Regions from separate parts of the Bradyrhizobium sp. USDA 4501 genome, predicted to be linked through region 2. Evidence: predicted binding sites of a transcription regulator. Region 2 holds the regulator's gene; each other region holds the start of a gene.
What was found. The regulator PhoB, encoded in region 2, activates phosphate uptake and scavenging genes when phosphate is short. The targets are predictions, from matches to a motif close to TGTCATNNANCTGTCAT.

Region 1 (4,130 bases), 1.1 Mb from region 2:
TCAAGAAGAAGTACGCCGACGTGTTCAAGGGCGATACCAACTGGCGCAAGATCAAGACCACGGAAAGCGAGACCTATCGCTGGAACATGAGCTCGACCTATGTGCAGAACCCGCCCTATTTCGAGGGCATGAAGAAGCAGCCGGATCCGGTCACCGACGTGGTCGACGCGCGGATCCTCGCGATGTTCGGCGACAAGATCACCACCGACCACATCTCGCCGGCCGGTTCGATCAAGCTGACCTCGCCCGCCGGCAAGTTCCTCAGCGAGCACCAGGTGCGCCCCGCCGACTTCAACCAGTACGGCACGCGGCGCGGCAACCATGAAGTGATGATGCGCGGCACCTTCGCCAACATCCGCATCAAGAACTTCATGCTGAAGGGCGCGGACGGCAATATTCCGGAAGGCGGTTTGACCAGGCACTGGCCCGACGGCGAGCAGATGTCGATCTACGACGCCGCGATGAAGTACCAGCAGGAGAGCGTGCCGCTGGTGGTGTTCGCCGGCGCCGAATACGGCAACGGCTCGTCGCGCGACTGGGCCGCAAAGGGCACGCGCCTGCTCGGCGTGCGCGCGGTGATCTGCCAGAGCTTCGAGCGCATCCATCGCTCCAACCTGGTCGGCATGGGTGTGCTTCCGCTCACCTTCCAGGACGGCACGTCGTGGTCCACGCTCGGCCTCAAGGGCGACGAGAAGGTCACGATCCGCGGGCTGCAGGGCGACCTGAAGCCGCGCCAGACGCTAACGGCCGAGATCGTCTCCGCTGACGGCGGCAAAAAGGATGTCCCGCTGCTCTGCCGCATCGATACGCTGGACGAGCTCGACTACTATCGCAACGGCGGCATCCTGCATTATGTGCTGCGCAAACTCGCGGCCTAAGGCCCCTTTGTTTGAGCATGGTCTGTCCGGAAAACCGCTTCACACTTTTCCGGACCATGCTCCAACGCGGATTTGTGATCGGTGCCTCACTGCTTAGTGAGTAGCGGCTAAAAAGAAGGCGGCCTATGAAAAGGCCGCTTTCTCGCGTTTTGGGGCACGCAAGTTCAGGGACAGACTTCATGCTCCGTACAATTACGGATGGAAATCATCACGACTGGTTCGCAGTATGACAGCGATGATGGCCTATAACTGTATCTCGCGATGGTCCAGCGCCCTTGGTATCTGCGCAATCGTCGCGATCATCCGCCCCGCCCACGCCGATCCGCGTGCCGTCGTCGAACTCTTCACCTCGCAGGGATGCTCGTCCTGTCCGCCCGCGGACAAGATCATCGGTGACCTCGCGAAGGACCCCAACGTCATCGCGCTGAGCATGCCGATCGACTATTGGGACTATCTCGGCTGGAAGGACACGCTGGCCGATTCCCGTTTCAGCGCGCGCCAGAAGGCCTATTCGCATGTTCGCGGCGACCGCGACGTCTACACGCCGCAAGCCGTGATCAATGGCTCCGCGCATGTGATCGGCAGCGATCGCGCCAGTATCGAGGACGCCATCAAGGACACCGAAAGGAGCGGCAGCGTGATGTCGGTGCCCGTGACGATGACGCTGAGCGGCAAGCAGATCAACGTGTCGGTCGCCGCATCGAAGTCGCCGGCCGTGTCGCGCGGCGAGGTCTGGATCTGCTCGATCTCGAAGTCGGTGCCGATCTCGATCGCGCGCGGCGAGAACCGCGGCCGCGAGATCACCTACCACAACGTCGTGCGCAATCTCCTCAAGGTCGGTGACTGGAACGGTTCGTCCGGGAGCTGGACCGTGCCGCTGGAGAACATCACGCGTGACGGTGTCGATGCTGCGGCGGTGTACGTCCAGGACGGCAACCGCGACAAGCCGGGCCCGATGCTCGGCGCTGCCTTCACCTCACTTCACTAGCGCCTCGCTGCGGTAAGGCGCGATGCGCTGGCTTCCGCCGGTCGCACGCATGTTTTCGTGCAGCCGCATGGCGACAAACCTGCATTCAGTGATCTGCCGAAAGGAAGGCGCCGGTGCTTGGCGCGCGCGTCTCGCTTGCGCAGGCCCCAAAACAAAAAGGACCAACTTTCGTTGGCCCAGTGTTGGGATTTGACTCCCCTGCGAACAGGCCCGATCCCGACGGCCCCGGGGGGCTGGGGGCTGAGGAATCCGGAACCGAAAGGACCGGGCCAACGCAGGATTTCCTTTTCGCAGGGCAGCGGGGCGGGCGATGGGCGGAAGTGGGGCAGCAATATGATTCCGCTAACGTTCCCGTGACTCTGCGGTTTTTCGGACAATCCGCCGCGCGCGGCGGTGGTTAAGGCCCGGTTGCATTGCGATTGGCCCCTTGCGGGCCCGCGCGCTTAGCGCGATCATGTCACTCTCGTGACGATCCCGAAGAGGGGCCTTCGGAACCCGATCGCCACCGAGGTGACAGGAGGCGCTCGATGAGTTTGATCTCGGAGGACACTGATCCGAGCGGGAGTCGTGCCGCGGCGCGCACCGCCGCCGCGACCCCTCAGCCCAATCGCGTGACTTTCAATCGACTTGAACTCAACCGCATTCTCAATCTCTACGGCCGCATGGTCGCCGACGGCGAGTGGCGCGATTATGCGATCGACTTCCTGAAGGACCGGGCCGTGTTCTCGGTGTTCCGGCGCGCGTCGGAAGTGCCGATCTACCGGATCGAGAAGGACCCCCGGCTTGCGCGCAAGCAGGGCATGTACAGCGTGATTTCCGCGACCGGCCTGATCCTCCGTCGTGGCCATGAACTCGAACGCGTGCTGTTCGTGATCGATCGCAAGCTGTCGCTGGTGTAAGCGCGTCAGGTCAGTCCGCTTGTAGCCCGGATGGAGCCAACGGGCCGCGCGAACGCGCGCCCGATGACAGGCTCCGCGCAATCCGGGGAAGCTGTACTCGCGTGGTAAGACCGTCCCGGATGTCGCTTCGCTCATCCGGGCTACAAATCCGCTGATCCGGCGGCACAGTTGTGCCCGAGTTTCGTAGCCCGGAGGAGGCAACAGGGCGCGCAAACGCGCTCGATGGCAGGCTCCGCTCAATCCGGGGCCGTTGAAGCCGCGGATGAGCCTGTCCCGGATTTCGCTTGCGCTTCATCCGGGCTACATCACATCTCGCCTCGCCCAAAAGAAAAGCCCCGGCGGAATGGCCGGGGCTTGGATTTGATCGGCTCGCTCGAGGCGCTTAGTCGCGCTGGCCGAGCAGCTGCAGGAGCAGCGTGAACAGGTTGATGAAGTTCAGGTAGAGCGACAGCGCACCAGTGATTGCCGCACGCTCTGCCATCACGCCACCCTGCGAGGCGTAGCCGTAGATGTAGTCGTTCTTCAGCCGCTGGGTGTCCCAGGCGGTGAGGCCCGCGAACACCAGCACGCCGACCACCGACACGATGAACTGCAGCGCCGAGCTCGCCAGGAACAGGTTGACCAGGCTCGCGATGATGATGCCGATCAGACCCATGAACAGGAACGAGCCCATGCCGCTCATGTCACGCTTGGTGGTGTAGCCGTAGAGGCTCAGCGCACCGAACGTTGCCGCGGTGATGAAGAACACGCGCACGATCGAGGTGTGCGTGTACACCAGGAAGATCGACGACAGCGACAGACCCATCAGCGCCGAGAACACCCAGAACAGGAGTTGGGCGGTCGCGGGCTGCAGGCGGTTGATGCCGGCCGAGATGACGAACACCATCGCCAGAGGGGCGAGGATGAACAGCCACTTCAGCGGGCTCACGAACATCGCGTAGCCGAACTGCGTCAGATAGGCGTTGCCGAACTTGGCGACGGCGGCCGACTGGTCGGTCGTCACCGCACCCATGTAGACGCCGAGCGCGGCGAGGCCGGTGATGGCCAGGCCGATGCTCATGTAGTTGTAGATGCGCAGCATGTAGGCGCGCAGACCGGCGTCGACGGCCGCAGCGTCAATGCGCCCGGCGGCCCGGCCGAAAGGAGAAGCGTAGTTGCGGTCTAGGTCCGACATGGTCGAATTCCCGTGGTTGGTCCCGGTGGAGCGCAAGGGATTTGCGGCGCCGGTCGTAAATCTATCTCAGATGGCTCGGTTTGCGGAACATTAATTCCGTGTCATTCAAACCGACCATCCGACCCGATTGGTATGTGGGAAATTAACACATCCGACGCAAGCTTCCACGCGCGGCCGAATGTCGCTCTGCC
Region 2 (4,130 bases):
GGAACGAGGTCAAGGACAAGCTGAACGCCTCCGGCCTGTCGCTCTCCGGCGGCCAGCAGCAGCGCCTGTGCATCGCGCGCACCGTGGCGGTGCGCCCCGAGGTGATCCTGTTCGACGAGCCGTGCTCGGCGCTCGACCCGATCTCGACCGCCAAGGTCGAGGAGCTGATCCAGGAACTCTCCGAGGACTACACGATCGCGATCGTCACCCACAACATGCAGCAGGCGGCGCGCGTCTCCGACAAGACCGCCTTCATGTATCTCGGCGAGCTGATCGAGTTCGACGACACCAACAAGATCTTCACCTCACCGAGCGATCGGCGCACCCAGGACTACATCACCGGCCGGTTCGGTTGACCGGCGCATGATCCGGAAAAGTGGAAACCGGTTTTCCGATCAGGTCATGCTAAAATTCAGGACACGAAACCATGATCCCCGGGATCATGGTTGAGGGAGACAAGCGATGGCTTCTGAACATACCGCCAAGGCATTCGACAGCGACCTGCAGGAGTTGACCCGCCTGGTCGCCGAGATGGGCGGCCTGGTCGAACGGATGATCACCGAGTCGGTCGACGCGCTGATCCGTCGCGACGTCGCGCTCGGCAAGCGCGTGGTCGCCGCCGACATCGAGATCGACAATCTGCAGCGCAACATCGAAGAGCGCGCGGTGCTGACGATCGCGCGCCGCCAGCCGATGGCGATCGACCTGCGTGAGATCGTCAGCGCGATGCGCGTCGCCACCGATCTCGAGCGGATCGGCGACCTCGCCAAGAACATGGGCAAGCGCGTCGCGGCGCTGGAGAGCGATTTCCAGCCGCTGAAGTTGATCCGCGGCCTCGAGCACATGACCGACCTCGTGCTGTCGCAGGTCAAGTCGGTGCTCGACGCCTATGCCGCCCACGACCTGCCGGCGGCGATGAACGTCTGGAAGGGCGACGAGGAGGTCGATGCGATCTGCACCTCGCTGTTCCGCGAACTGCTCACCTACATGATGGAAGATCCGCGCAACATCTCGTTCTGCATCCATCTGATGTTCTGCGCCAAGAACATCGAGCGGATCGGCGATCACGCCACCAATATCGCCGAGACCGTGTTCTACATGATCGAGGGCCAGCAGATCACCGACAAGCGCCCGAAGGGCGACATGACCACTTTTGCCACCACGGTGCCGGGCAACTGAGGCATGATCGGCAAGCACGGAACCGGCAAGAGCGAAACTGGACGATCCTCGCGACAAATCGTTTCCGCGGGGACTATGCTCAAGGAAGTAAGCGTTTCGGTTTGCGTCTGGGCAACGGATCACCACAGAGAAAGAACTTAAACCGATGAGCGCACGCATTCTGGTAGTCGAAGACGAGGAAGCGCTGACGACGCTGTTGCGCTACAATCTCGATGCGGAAGGCTACGATGTCGAGACGGTGGGGCGCGGCGACGATGCGGATACAAGGCTGAAGGAGCGCGTTCCCGACCTCGTGGTGCTGGACTGGATGCTGCCGGGCCTGTCCGGCATCGAACTGTGCCGCCGCCTGCGGGCGCGGCCCGAGACCAAGCAGCTTCCGATCATCATGCTGACCGCGCGCGGCGAGGAAAGCGAGCGCGTGCGCGGGCTTGCCACCGGCGCCGACGATTACATCGTCAAGCCGTTCTCGGTGCCGGAGCTGCTGGCGCGGGTGAAGGGCCTCTTGCGCCGCGCCAGCCCGGAGCGGCTTGCGACCGTGCTGACCTACGGCGACATCGAGCTCGACCGCGAGAAGCGCCGCGTGGCGCGCTCGGGCCGTCCGATCGATCTCGGGCCGACCGAGTATCGCCTGCTCGAATTCTTCCTCGAGCATCCCGGCCGCGTGTTCAGCCGCGAGCAATTGCTCGACAGCGTCTGGGGCCGCGACATCTACATCGATGAGCGCACCGTCGACGTGCATATCGGCCGCCTGCGCAAGCTGCTCAATCCGGGCCGCGAGCAGGATCCGATCCGCACCGTGCGCGGCGCCGGCTACGCGCTCGACGACCGCTTTGCCAAGGCCGAGCCGCAGCCGTAACGGCCATGCGGCATTCATAAACCGCAACACGGCGTCGTCCCGGCGCAAGCCGGGACCCATACGCCGCGGCCAGCGCAATCGGCACGCGGCCAGACGGCTTTCTAACAACACCCATTCGTGGTTATGGGTCCCGGCCTGCGCCGGGACGAGGCCGGTGATGTAGCGGTAGTCCGGATGGAGCCGACGGGTCGCGCGAACGAGCGCCCCGTTGGCTCCATCCGGGCTGCGTCACACAAAAAAATCCCCGCTTTCGCGGGGATTTGTCTTTGAGGTCTTCCGTCGTTTTCCCGAGTGCTCACTTGATCTGCGGTTTCGCCGACGGCCGGCGGCGATCGGCGGCGGGCTGGTAGGCGACGCGCGAGTGATGCGCGCAATAGGGCAGGCCGCCGAGCGCTTTGCCGCCGCAGAAGAAGAATTCCGGGCTCGAGGGATCGCCGACCGGCCAGTGACAGGTGGCCTCGTTGAGCTCGAGCAGCGACAGCCGCTGGCTCATCGGCACCACATTGTCGTAGGAGATCGGATCGGGCTCCATCTCGGCCTCGAAGGCGTGCGCCAGCGCGGTGTTGCCGCGCGAGACCGGGCGCGCCACCCGCATCATGTGCTGGGCGGGGCGGGCCTTGCGCTGCCGCGGCGCGGCCGTGGAGGGTGCCTTGGCGCGGCCGGAGAGGCCGAGCCGATGCACTTTGCCGATCACGGCGTTTCGCGTCACATTGCCAAGTTCCGCCGCGATCTGGCTGGCCGACAGGCCGGACTCCCAGAGTTTCTTCAGCTGCTCGACGCGATCGTCGGACCAGGTCAATACAGTCATCGCATTCTTCCCTTCGCGTAGCGCCGGCCAATCATTGGAGCGGCGCTGCGAGCCAATCTGGACAAATATCCCTGCGGCCAGAATCCCTTAGCCCTCGCCGGGCACGGTGTTGCGCCCGAACGTTTACGCGAGACACAAAGGCTACTTAGAGGGTCCAGTACCGCCGCACGAGATGTCGTACCCGACAGGCCAAACGCTACAATATGGCGTGACTCTGGCGCAAGAGTCCGCGGTCGTGCGTCCACATGTTCCCACACAGTTAAGCATCGCGATGAGGCTTTTCCACCGCACCGGAATGCTCCGGATTGCGCTCGTTTCGCATTGCAGGAAGGCCACTTCGTGGCGATTGACACTTACCGACCGCAGCATAGAATGCCCGCCACGTGCCGCCCGCAAAGGCGGCCGTTTTGTTTTCCGAAGCTGGCCGTTGCTGCGCTGGCGTCAAGGCGCGCGGCAATTGTCGGCTTAAAAACCGTCAGTGATCGCCATGACCAACGCTGCCACGTCGCATCTGCTCCCCGTCTTCGCCAGGGTCGATCTCGGTTTCGAGCGCGGTGAGGGCGCCTGGCTGATCGCAACCAACGGCGACCGCTATCTCGATTTCACCTCGGGCGTCGCGGTCAACGCGCTCGGGCACGCGCATCCGCATCTCGTCAAGGCGCTGCAGGAACAGGCGACCAAGCTCTGGCACATGTCGAACCTGTTCAAGAGCCCGGACGGCGAGGTGCTTGCCGCGCGGCTGTGCGAGCAGAGCTTTGCCGACTTCGTGTTCTTCTGCAATTCCGGCGCGGAAGCGATGGAGGGCGTGATCAAGCTGGTCCGCCACTATCACTTCTCCAAGGGCCATGGCGAGCGCTACCGCATCATCACCTTCGAGGGCGCCTTCCACGGCCGCACGCTGGGCACGCTGGCGGCGACCGGCTCGGCGAAATATCTCGAAGGCTTCGGCCCGCCGATGGACGGCTTCGACCAGGTGCCGCATGGCGACATCGACGCGGTGAAGAAGGCGATCGGTCCGCACACCGCCGGCATCCTGATCGAGCCGGTGCAGGGCGAGGGCGGCGTGCGCTCGGCGCCACAGGCGTTCTTCAAGGCACTGCGCGCGCTGTGCGACGAGCACGGCCTGCTGCTCGCCTTCGACGAGGTGCAGACCGGCATGGGCCGAACCGGCGAGCTGTTCGCCTACAAGCGCACCGGCGTCACGCCGGACGTGATGTCGCTGGCCAAGGCGCTCGGGGGCGGTTTCCCGATCGGCGCGGTGCTGGCGACCGCGCAGGCCGCGGCCGG
Region 3 (4,130 bases), 3.8 Mb from region 2:
GCATCTTCAGCCACTTATGCCAACCCCAGAACCATTCGGCGGGATCGGTCCAGACCCGCGCGCCGGAATCCAGCGTCAGGATGCGATCGAAATAGCTGACGAAATTGCCGAAATAGGTGAACAGCGTGCGCAGGTTCACTTCCGCGCCGAACGCCGCGATCACCAGCACCGCACAGAATGCCGCCGTTGCCAGCGCGGCCTTCAACCGCTTGCGTGCGACGGACTTGCGGTAGGCGTCCCCCAGCGTCGCCAGTTGCTGCGCTGGAAGAATGGATACGGCGGTCGCCATCGACGCGTGCCAGTCCGGTTCGGAGTTGAGTGGAGAGAAAGGGCCGGGCTATACGCCCGGCCCTCGTGACGTCAGGCGTGCGATCAGCTCGCCTTCTTTCGCAAACCGTCGACGAACTTGATCAGCTCGGTGGTGCCGTCCCAATCCTTGGTGGTGGCGGGATGGAAGCCCTTCTTCTGACCGTCGGACAGACGGTCGAAGGCGGCCTTGTCCTTGGTCGGGGCGTCGAAGAAGGCCTTTGCGATCGCGGCCTTCAGGTCCTCCGGAAGATCGGTGTTGTACGCATAGGGGCCGTTGATGATCAGCGCCGACTTGTGGATGATGCGGAAATCATCCTTCTTCATCGCCGAGCCGTTGGCATTCTTCAGCATGCCCTTGGTCAGCATCTGGGCGAGCGTGGAATCATCCTCGTTGGTCCACTGGTTGGCGGCCACATCAACGGTTCCCTGCGACAGCGCCAGGACGGCATTCTCGTGGCTGCCGGTGAACACGACCTTGCCGAAAAAGCCTTCGGCGTTCGCGATGCCCATCTTGTTGAGTTCGAAGCGCGGCACGTTGTTGCCGGACGTCGAGTTCGGATCGACCAGGCCGAGATTCTTGCCTTTCAGGTCCTCGACGGTCTTGTACGGGCTCGACGCCTTGACGAAGAACACCGAGTAATAGCCGGTCGAACCGTCGGCGTTCATATCGTTGGCGAACGCGTCGGTCTTGACGCCGGTCAGGCGCGCGCGAGAGAACGAGGCCGAGCCGTAGCTGGCGATCTGGATGTTGCCGGCTCGCTGGCCTTCGATGACGGCCGCGTAGTCGTTGGCGATGCGCAGTGTGACCTTCACGCCGAGCTCCTTCGACAGATACGCCACGAACGGCGTCCAGCGCTCGGTGACGCCGGAGGCGTTCTCGGCCGGCACCACCGCGAAGGTGAGCTCCGGATACTTTGCCTTCCAGTCCTGCGCGGAGGCCGAACCGGCAAATGCCAGCGCGGCGGCGCCAGCCAGAATGATGCGACGAGTGAACATGACTACCCCTCTTTTGTTGTAGTTGCACCTGTTGGCCGGGCAAAATGCCCGGCCTCCCAGATTGAAAAATGCGCGACGCTCAGGCCGCGGCTGCGGTGCCGAGTGCCGACGCAGTTGCACCGTCGGGCGCGGGCAGCGGTGCTGCGCCGATGACGTCATTGGCCTCGAGGTCATAGAGCTCGCGGGCGATATGGTCGGTGAGCGCCGCGGGGGCGCCATCGAACACCACGCGACCTGCGGCCATGCCGACCAGGCGGTCGCAATAGGTCCGCGCCAGGTCGAGCGAGTGCAGATTGCAAAGCACTGTGATGCCGAAATGCTTGTTGATGCGCAGCAGCGCGTCCATCACGATCTTGGTGTTGCGCGGATCGAGCGAGGCGATCGGCTCGTCGGCGAGAATGATGTCGGGCTCCTGCACCAGCGCGCGGGCGATCGCGACGCGTTGCTGCTGGCCGCCGGAGAGCTGGTCGGCGCGCTGTGCCGCCAGCTGGGCGATGTCGAATTGCTCGAGCGCCGACAGTGCGAGCGCCCTGTCCTGCTCCGGCCAGACCTGCGCCAGCGAGCGCCATGACGGAATCTGGGCCAGTCGGCCCATCAGCACGTTGGTCAGCACATCAAGGCGGCCGACCAGATTGAACTGCTGGAAGATCATCGCCGAGCGCGCGCGCCACCGCCGCAGTTCCTTGCCGCGCAACGCGGTGACGTCGGTGCCCTCGAACAGGATACGGCCGGAGGTCGGATCGGCGAGACGGTTGATCATCCGCAGCAGCGTCGACTTGCCGGCGCCGGAGCGGCCGATCACGCCGACAAAGCTGCCCGGCGCGATCGAAAAGGACGCGTTGTCGACTGCGGCTTTCGTGCCGAAACGGCACGTCAAACCTTCCACCACCAGCATGTAATGCTCCAACCGCGCCTCGTTGGGTCATCGCTATCCCCGGCGTTTTACAGTTATGTGACGACAGCGCTGCGGTGCGGCGATCGTCCACACCCCTCCCTTGTCGCTCCCTTGCCGTCATCGCAACGTCATGATGTTGTCATCAAGCATCCCGATGACGAGCGCGCATCCCCCGGAAGCCCAAGATTCTTGAAGATTTGCGGAGGCCCTGATGGCCGGAAAAACACTCTCGGTTGTGCCGACCGTCGACCCGACCGCGTCGGTCCGTGAGAGCAAGCTCGGCAAATATACCGAGGTCGGCGCGCGCACGATCCTGCTTGAAGTCAGCATGGATGACTATTCCTACGTCGTGAACGACAGCCAGATCACCTACACCTCGATCGGCAAGTTCTGCTCGATCGCGGCGATGACCCGCATCAACCCCGGCAACCACCCGATGCATCGCGCGACTCAAGCGCATTTCACCTACCGCGCCAGCGCGTATTTCCCCGGAGAGAGCGACGACACCGACTTCTTCAACTGGCGACGTGCGCATCACGTGCATATCGGCCATGATGTCTGGATCGGGCACGGTGCGATCCTGTTACCAGGACGGAACATCGGAACCGGCGCTGTCGTCGCCGCCGGCGCGATCGTGACCAAGGACGTTCCCGCCTACACCATCGTTGCCGGTAATCCGGCGCGGCCGGTGAAGCGGCGCTTCTCCGAGACGATCGCCGACCGCCTCGCCGCGCTCGCATGGTGGGACTGGGATCACGAGACGCTCCGCCGCGTCCTGCCCGACTTTCGCAAGCTCGCGGTCGAGGAATTCCTCGACAAGCATGAGGCCGAGGCCGTATCCCAATCGCAAGCCAAACAACGGAGCGCCGCATCGTGACGGACATTTTCATCGAGGGCGGGCGCACGCTGGTTGACGGCGCCCTGGTCGAGACCTCGCTGCGGACCGCAGGCCGCGACATCGGCGCGCTCGACGCCGAGCAGGGTCGCGCCGTGCTTCACATCGATGCCAGTGGCCTCCTGGTGCTGCCCGGCATCATCGACCTGCATGGCGATGCGTTCGAGCGGCAGATGATGCCGCGCCCCGGCGTCGACTTCCCGACCGACGTGGCGCTGATCGACAGCGACCGGCAGGCGATCGCCAACGGCATCACCACCGTGTTCCACGGCACGACCTGGTCGTGGGAGCCCGGCCTGCGCAGCGCGGAGAATGCGCGCAAGCTACTCGATGCGATCGAGGCGCTGCGGCCGCAGCTCGCCGCCGACACCCGCCTCCACCTGCGTCACGAGACCCACAATCTCGAGGCCGAGGCCGAGATCATTCAATGGCTCGGTGAAGGCCGCATCGACCTGTTCGCCTTCAACGACCATAGCAACGTCAAGCCGAAGAAGCGCAACCAGCTGGCCGAGCGCACCGGGCTCTCCGTCGAGGCCGTCAACGACATGCTCGACCGGATCGTGGCGCGCCGCCCCGAGGTGCCCGCCTCGATCGCGCGACTGGCCGCCGCCGCGCGCGCGGCCGATATCCGCATGCTCTCGCATGACGACAACAGCCCGGCGATGCGCCAGGAGTTTCGCGCGCTGGGCGCTGTGATCGCCGAATTCCCTGTCAACGAGGAGACCGCGCGCGACGCCGCGGCGGCGGGCGATTTCATCGTGTTCGGCGCGCCCAATGTGGTGCGCGGCGGCAGCCATACCGGCTGGACCAAGGCATCCGACATGATCGCACAGGGCCTCTGCTCGGTGCTGGCGTCGGACTATTACTATCCGGCGCAGCTGCTCGCGGCGTTCCGCCTCGCCGCCGACGGGATCCTGCCGCTCGCCAGGGCCTGGGACCTGATCTCGTCGGCGCCGGCCCGCGCGGCCGGGCTCGCCGATCGCGGCGTGCTCGCCGCGGGCCGCCGTGCCGACATCATCGTCGTCGACGACAAGG

Region 1: a site for PhoB is predicted at 2,321-2,337, ahead of ACVWZM_RS19265 (DUF2794 domain-containing protein). Genes of this name have one in related genera too.
Region 3: a site for PhoB is predicted at 2,327-2,343, ahead of phnC (phosphonate ABC transporter ATP-binding protein). Genes of this name have one in related genera too.

The regions. Positions count from the first base shown of each region.
Region 1 is NZ_JBSSEX010000001.1:4,177,989-4,182,118, forward strand. Features, by position in the region: gene acnA (aconitate hydratase AcnA) at 1-878, shown strand, start outside; gene ACVWZM_RS19260 (DUF1223 domain-containing protein) at 1,105-1,866, shown strand; gene ACVWZM_RS19265 (DUF2794 domain-containing protein) at 2,394-2,765, shown strand; gene ACVWZM_RS19270 (Bax inhibitor-1/YccA family protein) at 3,148-3,939, opposite strand.
Region 2 is NZ_JBSSEX010000001.1:5,305,844-5,309,973, forward strand. Features, by position in the region: gene pstB (phosphate ABC transporter ATP-binding protein PstB) at 1-356, shown strand, start outside; gene phoU (phosphate signaling complex protein PhoU) at 463-1,179, shown strand; gene phoB (phosphate regulon transcriptional regulator PhoB) at 1,325-2,035, shown strand; gene ACVWZM_RS24175 (GcrA family cell cycle regulator) at 2,331-2,843, opposite strand; gene ACVWZM_RS24180 (aspartate aminotransferase family protein) at 3,331-4,130, shown strand, end outside.
Region 3 is NZ_JBSSEX010000001.1:1,540,012-1,544,141, forward strand. Features, by position in the region: gene phnE (phosphonate ABC transporter, permease protein PhnE) at 1-289, opposite strand, end outside; gene phnD (phosphonate ABC transporter substrate-binding protein) at 373-1,305, opposite strand; gene phnC (phosphonate ABC transporter ATP-binding protein) at 1,385-2,200, opposite strand; gene ACVWZM_RS07210 (transferase hexapeptide repeat family protein) at 2,412-3,077, shown strand; gene ACVWZM_RS07215 (alpha-D-ribose 1-methylphosphonate 5-triphosphate diphosphatase) at 3,074-4,130, shown strand, end outside.